One region of the Pseudarthrobacter sp. NPDC092419 genome, then DNA from elsewhere that is predicted to be linked to it. Evidence: riboswitches for the same ligand, from Rfam matches in the RefSeq annotation. Region 1 holds a riboswitch; the other holds the start of a gene.
The links. A riboswitch is a leader RNA that binds a small molecule or an ion and turns the genes downstream of it on or off. The one in region 1 is predicted to bind cyclic di-AMP.
Positions count from the first base shown of each region.

Region 2: linked by a shared signal. The riboswitch ahead of ACIQC0_RS03140 (C40 family peptidase) and the one ahead of ACIQC0_RS08445 (LysM peptidoglycan-binding domain-containing protein) in region 1 are both predicted to bind cyclic di-AMP.

Region 1 covers NZ_JBIVQF010000004.1:161,774-165,956, reverse strand. Annotated here, with positions in the region: gene ACIQC0_RS08450 (YdiU family protein) at 25-1,509, shown strand; gene ACIQC0_RS08445 (LysM peptidoglycan-binding domain-containing protein) at 1,594-2,406, opposite strand; cyclic di-AMP (ydaO/yuaA leader) riboswitch at 2,410-2,579, opposite strand; gene ACIQC0_RS08440 (coiled-coil domain-containing protein) at 2,869-4,183, shown strand, end outside.
Region 2 covers NZ_JBIVQF010000001.1:699,137-703,319, reverse strand. Annotated here, with positions in the region: gene ACIQC0_RS03150 (metal-dependent transcriptional regulator) at 1-581, shown strand, start outside; cyclic di-AMP (ydaO/yuaA leader) riboswitch at 702-939, shown strand; gene ACIQC0_RS03145 (M23 family metallopeptidase) at 952-1,773, shown strand; cyclic di-AMP (ydaO/yuaA leader) riboswitch at 1,888-2,086, shown strand; gene ACIQC0_RS03140 (C40 family peptidase) at 2,158-2,814, shown strand; gene ACIQC0_RS03135 (NlpC/P60 family protein) at 2,967-3,725, shown strand; gene ACIQC0_RS03130 (HNH endonuclease) at 3,938-4,183, shown strand, end outside.

The DNA.
Region 1 (4,183 bases):
ATGTGACGGGGCTAGGGTTAACCCATGACCGGTGTAGCGGAATCGACCGTCAGCTTTCACTCCCTTTTCGCCCAAGAGCTGCCTGAGCTATCAGTTCCGTGGCAGGCGGAGGAGGCCCCCGAGCCCCGGCTGCTTGTCCTGAACGAGGCGCTCGCAGGGGAGCTGGGACTTGAGCCGGCCTTCCTGCGCAGCCCGGGCGGCACTAAGTTCCTGGTCGGCAACGAGGTCCCGCAGGACGCTGCCCCGGTAGCCATGGCCTACGCCGGCCATCAGTTCGGCGGCTATTCGCCTCTGCTCGGGGATGGCCGGGCCCTGCTCCTGGGCGAGCTGTCCCTGCACGGCCGGACGCCCGGTGGGCTGCGCGATGTGCACCTCAAAGGTTCGGGCCGCACGCCCTTCGCCCGCGCCGGGGACGGCCGCGCCGTCGTCGGGCCTATGCTCCGCGAGTATCTGGTCAGTGAGGCGATGCACGCGCTCGGGATCCCGACCACCCGGTCCCTTGCCGTGGTGGCTACCGGCCGTCCCGTGCGCCGCGAGACCATGCTGCCGGGGGCGGTACTGGTGCGGGTCGCCGCCAGCCACCTGCGCGTCGGCACGTTCCAGTACGCGCGGGCTACCGATAACATCGATCTGCTCCGCAGGCTCGCCGACCACGCCATCGCGCGCCACTACCCGGCGGCCGGGAAGGCAGGCAATCCCTACCTGGCCCTGTTCAGGTCGGTGGTCGAAGCCCAGGCGTCGCTGGTGGCGCAATGGATGCTGGTGGGATTTGTCCATGGCGTCATGAACACGGACAACATGACCATCTCCGGAGAGACCATCGACTACGGTCCCTGCGCTTTTATGGATACGTTCAATCCGGCCGCCGTCTACAGCTCGATCGACACCGGCGGAAGGTACGCCTACGCCAACCAGCCCGTGGTGGCGGAGTGGAACCTGGCCAGGTTGGCCGAATCGCTGCTTCCCCTGATCGATGAGGACCAGGAAAGGGCCGTGGAACCGGCCGTGGCAGCGCTGGGGGAGTTCCGCCGCCGCTACAGCGATGCCTGGACGGCCGGAATGTCAGCAAAGCTCGGTCTGCGCGGACATCCGGAGGGAAGCCCGGAGGCGGAAGAGGTGTCCCGCCTGGTGGACGGCGTCATCGCCCTGCTCAAGGACGGCCCGGTGGACTACACCCGGTTCTTCCGCAGCCTTGGCGAGGCGGCCCGCGGGAATACGCGTGCGGCACGCGGGATGGTCCTCGACCTTGCGGCTTTCGATGCCTGGGCGGAACGTTGGCGGGCCATGGGGCCGGACGCCGCCCTGATGGATGGCGTCAATCCCGTCTACATCCCACGCAACCACCTGGTCGAGGAAGCCCTTGCTGCGGCCACTGCAGGTGACCTTGCCCCCTTCCGGCGCCTTGTCGCCGTCCTTTCGGAGCCTTACAAGGGGAGGCCGGGGCTGGAGCGGTACGAGGAAGGCGCTCCGGAAAGTTTTGGCGATTACCTGACGTTCTGCGGCACCTGATCGGCAGGCTTAAACAGGACAAGGGCGGTTTTCGGGAAGATTCCCGAAAACCGCCCTTTTTCGTCCTGGGACGGATGGTGCTGCTTAGGCCACGCGGACGAAGGAGGCGCCGCCGAGCCAGCTGAGGGAGTGCACGTCGGTCTTGTAACCGTCGATGCCGCCACTCACAACCTGGCCGTCACCGGCGTAGACGCCAACGTGGCCGGAGGTGATGACCAGGTCGCCGGGAGCCGGGGTGGAGACCACGGTGCCATACTGGAAGAACTGGGTGGGTGCCAGGTCGCCGACGCTCTTGCCGACCGACCGCAGGGCGGTCTCCACCATGGCGGTGCAGTCCTGGCTGATGCCGATCTGGCTGTAGGCGGAGGCCAGGATGGCTGCGCCGGTGCCCGTGCCGGTGGTTTCGGCCGGGGCGGTGGAGGCGTAGGACAGGTTCATTCCGGTGTTCGCGGGGGCAGTCGCCGTGGTTTCGACCGGCGCCGGGGCGGGGGCTGGAGCCGGCGCGGCTGCAGCGGTTCCGGCGCCGGGGATCTCGATCTGGTCGCCCGGGTAGATGATCGTGTCGATGGAGAGCCCGTTGACCGCGAGGACGTCGGCCAGGGTGACGCCGTACGCGGTGGAGATCGCGCCCAGGGTGTCGCCGGCGACCACCGTGTGGACGGTGGCGGCAGCTGCCGTGGTGGTGGCCGCGGGTGCGGCGGATGTCTGGACCGTCGCTGCTTCAGTGGCATCCGGGCCGCTCACGCCGGCATGGGCCGGAGCGCCGACGCTGAGCGCAATGCCGGATGCCGCGGCTACTGCCAGTGCGGGACGACCGAACGTCCGGGCCAGGCCCTGGACAGTGATGGAGCCGGCCGGAGTTGCACGGTGACGGGCGGTGGTGGAAATTTTTGACACAGTGAATCGCCTCTCCCATGCCTGCGGGGTGAGCTGTCGGGTTCGGGCTGGAGATGCCCGGCCGGAAGCATCCGCGCCAGCGGAATGGCTTTCGACTTAACCCCTAGGCCTCGGTGAGGCCGTGGAAACTTGGTTCCCCCGTCCCTGCCAGTTGGAAACGGTGGTATCCCGGTCCAGCGGCAGGGCTCGGCAGGCTGGTGGGAATGTCCCATCGGGGAGGGACACCATTCGACCGTAACCCGACGTCCACCTCAATGTCACATTTGGATAACATCCGAGGCCCTCCTCTCGGATTACGCCATCGTCTTGATTGGTCGGTTAATGCGCGTTGACCTCGCATGACACCCGACACCCCGCGCCGCATAGTGAATCGCGTCACAAAGTAACAATGCCGCGCGGATACCCTCCGTTTGCCTGCCCTTAACCCTCAACCACTTCTTGAAGGATGTAGGATTCCGGACTATGTCCCGGTTGACTATTGCGGTTCGCTCCCGTGCCGGCGGTGCGCTACTGGCACTTGCAGTGGCCAGCGGTGCCGCGGCGCTGCCCGCGGAGGCGGAAACGACGGACCCGCCGGGCGGATTTCCATCGTGGAGCGACATTGAGCACGCACGGAAATCGGAGTCCGCAAAGGCGGCGGAGGTCGACAGGATCCACGGACTCCTGGGTGGCCTGCAGGCACGCTCGGAAGAACTCGGCGCCGCGGCCGTAACTGCGGCAGCGGAATTCGCTGCAGCGGACGCGGCAGCCACGGCCGCCGCGGCCAGGCTCGACGCGCTGAACAGGCAGGTGGACAGGGCGGCCGGCGAGCTTTCCGCACGCAGGAACGAACTGGGCGCCCTCGCGGTCCAGTCGTACAAGACCGGCGGCACCACCATGGAATTCTTCCTTGCCCTTGATGCGCTGGAAACCGACAGTTTGCACGGACTCAACGTCGTCTCGGTCGTGGGGGACCGGAGCGCCGCCCTCGTTTCCCGGGCCGGCGCCGCCGAAAAGGTTCTGGCCGCCCTGGCAGGACAGCAGAAAGGGGCCCGCACCGAGCATGACCGCCTCGCCGCCGAGGCGGAGTCCCGGCTTGCGGAAGCACGGTCTGCCCGGGATGCCATGGAAGAGCAGGTGGCCGCCGAACAGAAGCGGAGCATTACCCTGACCGCCCAGCTCGCTTCCTTGAAAGGCACGACGGCGGCCGTTGAGCAGGATTACCGGCAGGGCCAGGCGGCACTCGCCGCGTACGCGGCCGCCCAGGCTGCCAGGCGCGCCGCCGCCGAAGAAGAGGCCCGCCGTGCTGCGGAGGACGCCGCTAAGGCTGACCCCGCCCGGCCGGCACCCCGCCCACCGGCGTCCGCTATGCAGCCTGAACCGGAGACGGAGGAGCCGGCGCCGCCAGCCGCCGACCCGGCCCCGGCCGCCCCTGCCCCCGCACCGCCGCCGGCTGTTGCTCCGCCGCCACCGCCCGTCGTCGTACCCTCCCTTCCCGGCGGCGCCGTGAACGATCCGGTCGCCGCGAAAAGCTACGCGTCCGGGAGGCTCGGGTCGTTTGGATGGGGGCAGGATCAGTTCTTCTGTCTGGCGCAGCTGTGGACGAAGGAATCGAACTGGATGACCACGGCTACCAACCCGTATTCCGGCGCTTACGGGATTCCCCAGGCGCTCCCGCCCGGGAAGTATTCAAGCGCGGGCAGCGACTGGCTCACCAACTACCGCACCCAGATCGAATGGGGACTGGGCTACATCCGGGACAGGTACGGATCGCCCTGCAGGGCATGGAGCCATTCGG
Region 2 (4,183 bases), on a different contig from region 1:
CCATCGGCAGGATGGAACGCGACGGACTTGTGGTGGTCTCCGGTGACCGGCACCTTGAACTCACCGAGACCGGCCGCAAGCGGGCCACCGAAGTCATGCGCAAGCACCGGCTGGCCGAACGGCTCCTGGCAGACGTCATCGGCCTGGACTGGGCGTACGTCCACGACGAAGCGTGCCGTTGGGAGCACGTCATGAGCGAGCGGGTGGAGCGGCGGATCTACGAACTGCTCAACCACCCCACGGAGTCCCCGTACGGCAACCCTATTCCGGGCCTCGACGCCCTCGGCGACCAGCCGGCGGCCGCCGGCAGCGGCCCGGTAGCCCCTGACGGCGCCGTGAGCCTGCTCGAAGCGATGAAGGGCTACCAGCCCGCTTCCGCCGTGGTCGTCAGCCGGCTTGCCGAACCCATCCAGGTGGAGCCCGAACTCCTCCTTCAGCTCGATGAGGGCGGAATCCGGCCCGGCGCCAAGGTATCGCTGGAACGGGTAGGGGACTACATCTCGGTACGGGTACCGGGGATTGAGGGCGCACTCGAACTGCCGCCCGAGGTGGCCGCGCACGTCTTCGTCACCGTGGTTTAGTGGCACTGCGCGAGTCGCTTAGTACCCCGCCGTGGCCCGGCCCACACGGTTATAACGGAATTGTTACTGACGGGCTTAAGCCCCTATAGTTAAAACCCGAGCGTTGATACACAAGCGTTACCTGATCCGGAGCCGAGCTCTGCCAGCGGATCAGGTGCACGAGTCATTTACTGGCAGAGGCGGGGGAACCACAACCGGCAGCGGGGGCTGCCTTGGGGTGAAGTCCGTCAGCAGCAAGCCTCTCCAGCAAATCCTCCCGGGATAGCTCTGTGCAGAAGTTTGCTTACGGCGGACCGGGTCTTTGAACTCTCTGACCCGAATCCGACAGCTAACTTCGCAGGCTTTCCAGAGAGGAAACCTTCTTTTGAGCATGCAGACCTCCAGGGGCCGGCGCCGCGCTGCGGGCCCCTCACCGACCCCCCGGGTTGTGGAAGTCATCTCCGCGGAGCGCCCCCGCGATCCCCACCGTGAAGCCCGCCGCCGGCGCGGCCCCTTCCGGCAGATCACGGAGTTCGCATCGGCGAGCGGTATCGGGCAGAAAGCCGGAATCGCCCTGGCGGCCACCGGCCTCGTCCTCACCGTGACTGTCCCGTCCACCAGCCCCGTGATGGCTACCAGTACCCCGGACGTAGTGCCCGCCGTTGCCGCCCAGCCTGCGCAGCAGCCGGAAATCTCCGCCGAAGCGGGAGCCCGCATCGACTTCAGCCGCTCCGCCGTGGTGACCAAGGCGGACCCGGACGGCAAGCTGAAACAGCTCCTGAGCGCCCAGTCTGCCGGCGCCGTCTCCCGCGCCGCCTCTGTCGGCAGCCTGGGGGCACCCTTGGCCAGCCTGACCATGGTCTCCCCGTTCGGTTACCGCGTGAGCCCCATCACCGGAGGCTACGGCGACTTCCACCGCGGCGAAGACTTCGCGGCCCAGTGCGGCACCTCTGTGCTGGCGGCCGCCACCGGTACCGTGACCTTCGTGGGCTGGCACGACTTCGGGGGCGGCAACCGCGTCGTCATTGACCACGGAAACGGACTTGAGACGACCTACAACCACCTCTCCGGCTTCAACGCCCAAGAGGGGCAGACTGTGGGCCGTGGCGATGTCATCGCCTACAGCGGAACCACCGGCGCCTCCACCGGCTGCCACCTCCACTTCGAGGTGCAGGTCAACGGCGAGGTTGTCGATCCCACCGGCTGGCTTTAGCCGGAACTGAGGGTTTACTCTCGCAACACGCTGAGGCCCCGTGACCTTAATGTGACATTGGTTATTAATTCCTGTACCGTCGTACACGCGTCAACTTTTCCGAAGTTGACGCTCTTGAGTGGATTGCCTAACTCTGCCACCGCTCAAGGTCCGTTCGCATTTCATCGTCTGGCAGGGGCGGGGGAACCAATTTTGGCCTTCTGTTTGTGGGAAGGCCTTGGGGTTAAGCCGTAAAAGCTTCCTAGGAAGCGCGCGGCCGGGTGACTCCCATCCGAATCCGACAGCTCACCTCGCAGGCACTGGGAGAGGCTATCCTTCGTGTCTTCACGTCATAATTCTGCGCGCCACCGTGCGCAAACGGTGCGCACCAACCCATTGGGCTCCGTGTCCAAGGCCGTTAGCGCCAATGCGGGGACCATGGGCCGCCAGGCCGCAGTCGTAGCAGCAGCTTCGGGCCTCATTCTGACCATGGGCCTGCCGGCCACGGCAGCGGACACCACCGCTGGTATTTCGGCCTCCACCGAGTCCGGAGCGCAGAACGCCGCCGTCATGGCCGCCCCCACCGCCACGGTTTCCTTCGAGCGTCCGGTGGTCAAGACCACCGCTGCTCCGGAGATCGAGCCGGTCCAGGTGCAGTCCACCTCCGAGGAAGAGGAGTCCACCACGGACTCCGCCGCTGAGACTGCATCAAGCGCAGTTGCCGGCGCTTCCACCTCCGGCATCGCCGGTATCGCCTACACCGGCATTGGCCGCCCGTACGTCTGGGGCGGCACCTCTCCCAATGGCTGGGACTGCTCGGGCTTCACGCAGTGGGTCTACGCCCAGGCCGGCATCAGCATCCCCCGCGTCAACGCATGGTCCATCATGACCCCCACTGCCGCCCCCAAGCCGGGCGATCTGGTGGTGCAGAACGGTGGTGCCCACGTGGGCATCTACGTTGGCAACGGCATGATGGTCAGCGCACTGAACCCCAGCCAGGGCACCCTGTTGCACGCCGTGGCCGCCACCGGCTCCTCGGTGTACTACACGCTCAACCCGTAGTTTCAGGAGGGCCTGCCCGCAGGCCCGGTTCAAACACGTATTTCGCCAATCAGCACATCCCCGTTTGGGAGGTGCCGGGGTACCCCCAAGATCCCGGCACGCCAAGCCCCTGGGCTGTTAATAGCGGTCTTGAGGAAATCGAAAGAGAGAACATGACTACTCGTGCTACCGCACGGCACCGCGCCGAGGTCACCAAGACCAACTCGCTTGCTGTCATTGCCAAGACCGTGGGCGACAATGCCGGCGGCATGGGCCGCCAGGCCGCAGTCATCGCTGCCGCCTCCGGCCTTGTCCTGACCAGCGGCGTCGCAGCCAACGCTGCGGACTCCAACGTCCAGCGCGATTCGGCCCCGGCTTCGGCCCTGACAGTCGAGTCCGCTGTGGATGCGCCCATTTCGGCGGCGTCCACCATCTCCATCAGCTTCGAAAAGCCGGCCATCACCACCGAAGCTGCTCCCGTTGTGGAGGAAGAGCCCGTTGTCGAGGTGCAGGAAGCCGAGCCGGCTCCCGAGCCCGAGGCAGCAGCGCCGGTGACGGCCACGGTGACGGCTTCCGCGCCGGCGGCCCCGAAGGCTTCCGCCAGCGGCAAGGGTGCAGCCATCCTCTCCGCTGCATACGCCCAGCTTGGTGTTAGCCAGGACTGCACCATGCTGGTGACCAACTCCCTGGCCGCCGTGGGCATCAACTTCCATGACTGGCCTGCCGGCTACCTCTCCCTGGGCCGCACGGTCAGCGCAGCCGAAGCGCAGCCCGGTGACCTCATTTACTACGCCGACGGCGGCGCGGGCGTAGCCCACATCGCTGTTTACGCCGGCAACGGCCAGGCAGTGCACGGCGGCTACAACGGCAACCAGACCGTGGTCTTCAGCGCGAACGTTGGCTCCGGCCCCGTCTTCATCCGCGTCGACTAGCATCGGCCTCGGCCGGCGACACCGGCAGCCGACAGCTCACCAGAAGCCCTCCTCCTCACGGGGGAGGGCTTTTGCGTGCCCGCATTTCCGTGCCGGATTAGCTGATGACGCAAATCTTTGTTTACTCTGGTGGTGTCGATCCATAGCCCGGACATGCCGAGGGCAGCCGGCCCTCGTGCCCCTGACGGGTGCGGCCGTGAAGAGGTACGTGCATGCGCACTCTCGTTCTGAATGCTGGATATGAACCGCTGGCGGTTATCACTTTCCGCCGGGCGCTGGTGCTTGTGCTCACAGGCAAGGCAAGCGTGGTGGCCGAGGGGGACGACCCCGTCGTGGGGCCGCAGGAAATCCTGGGCCGCCCGTCCGTGATCCTCCTCAACCGCTACATCCGGCCCCGGTATAACCAGTCCACCGCCGTCAGCCGGCGCGGAGTGCTGCGCCGGGACGGCCACCGTTGC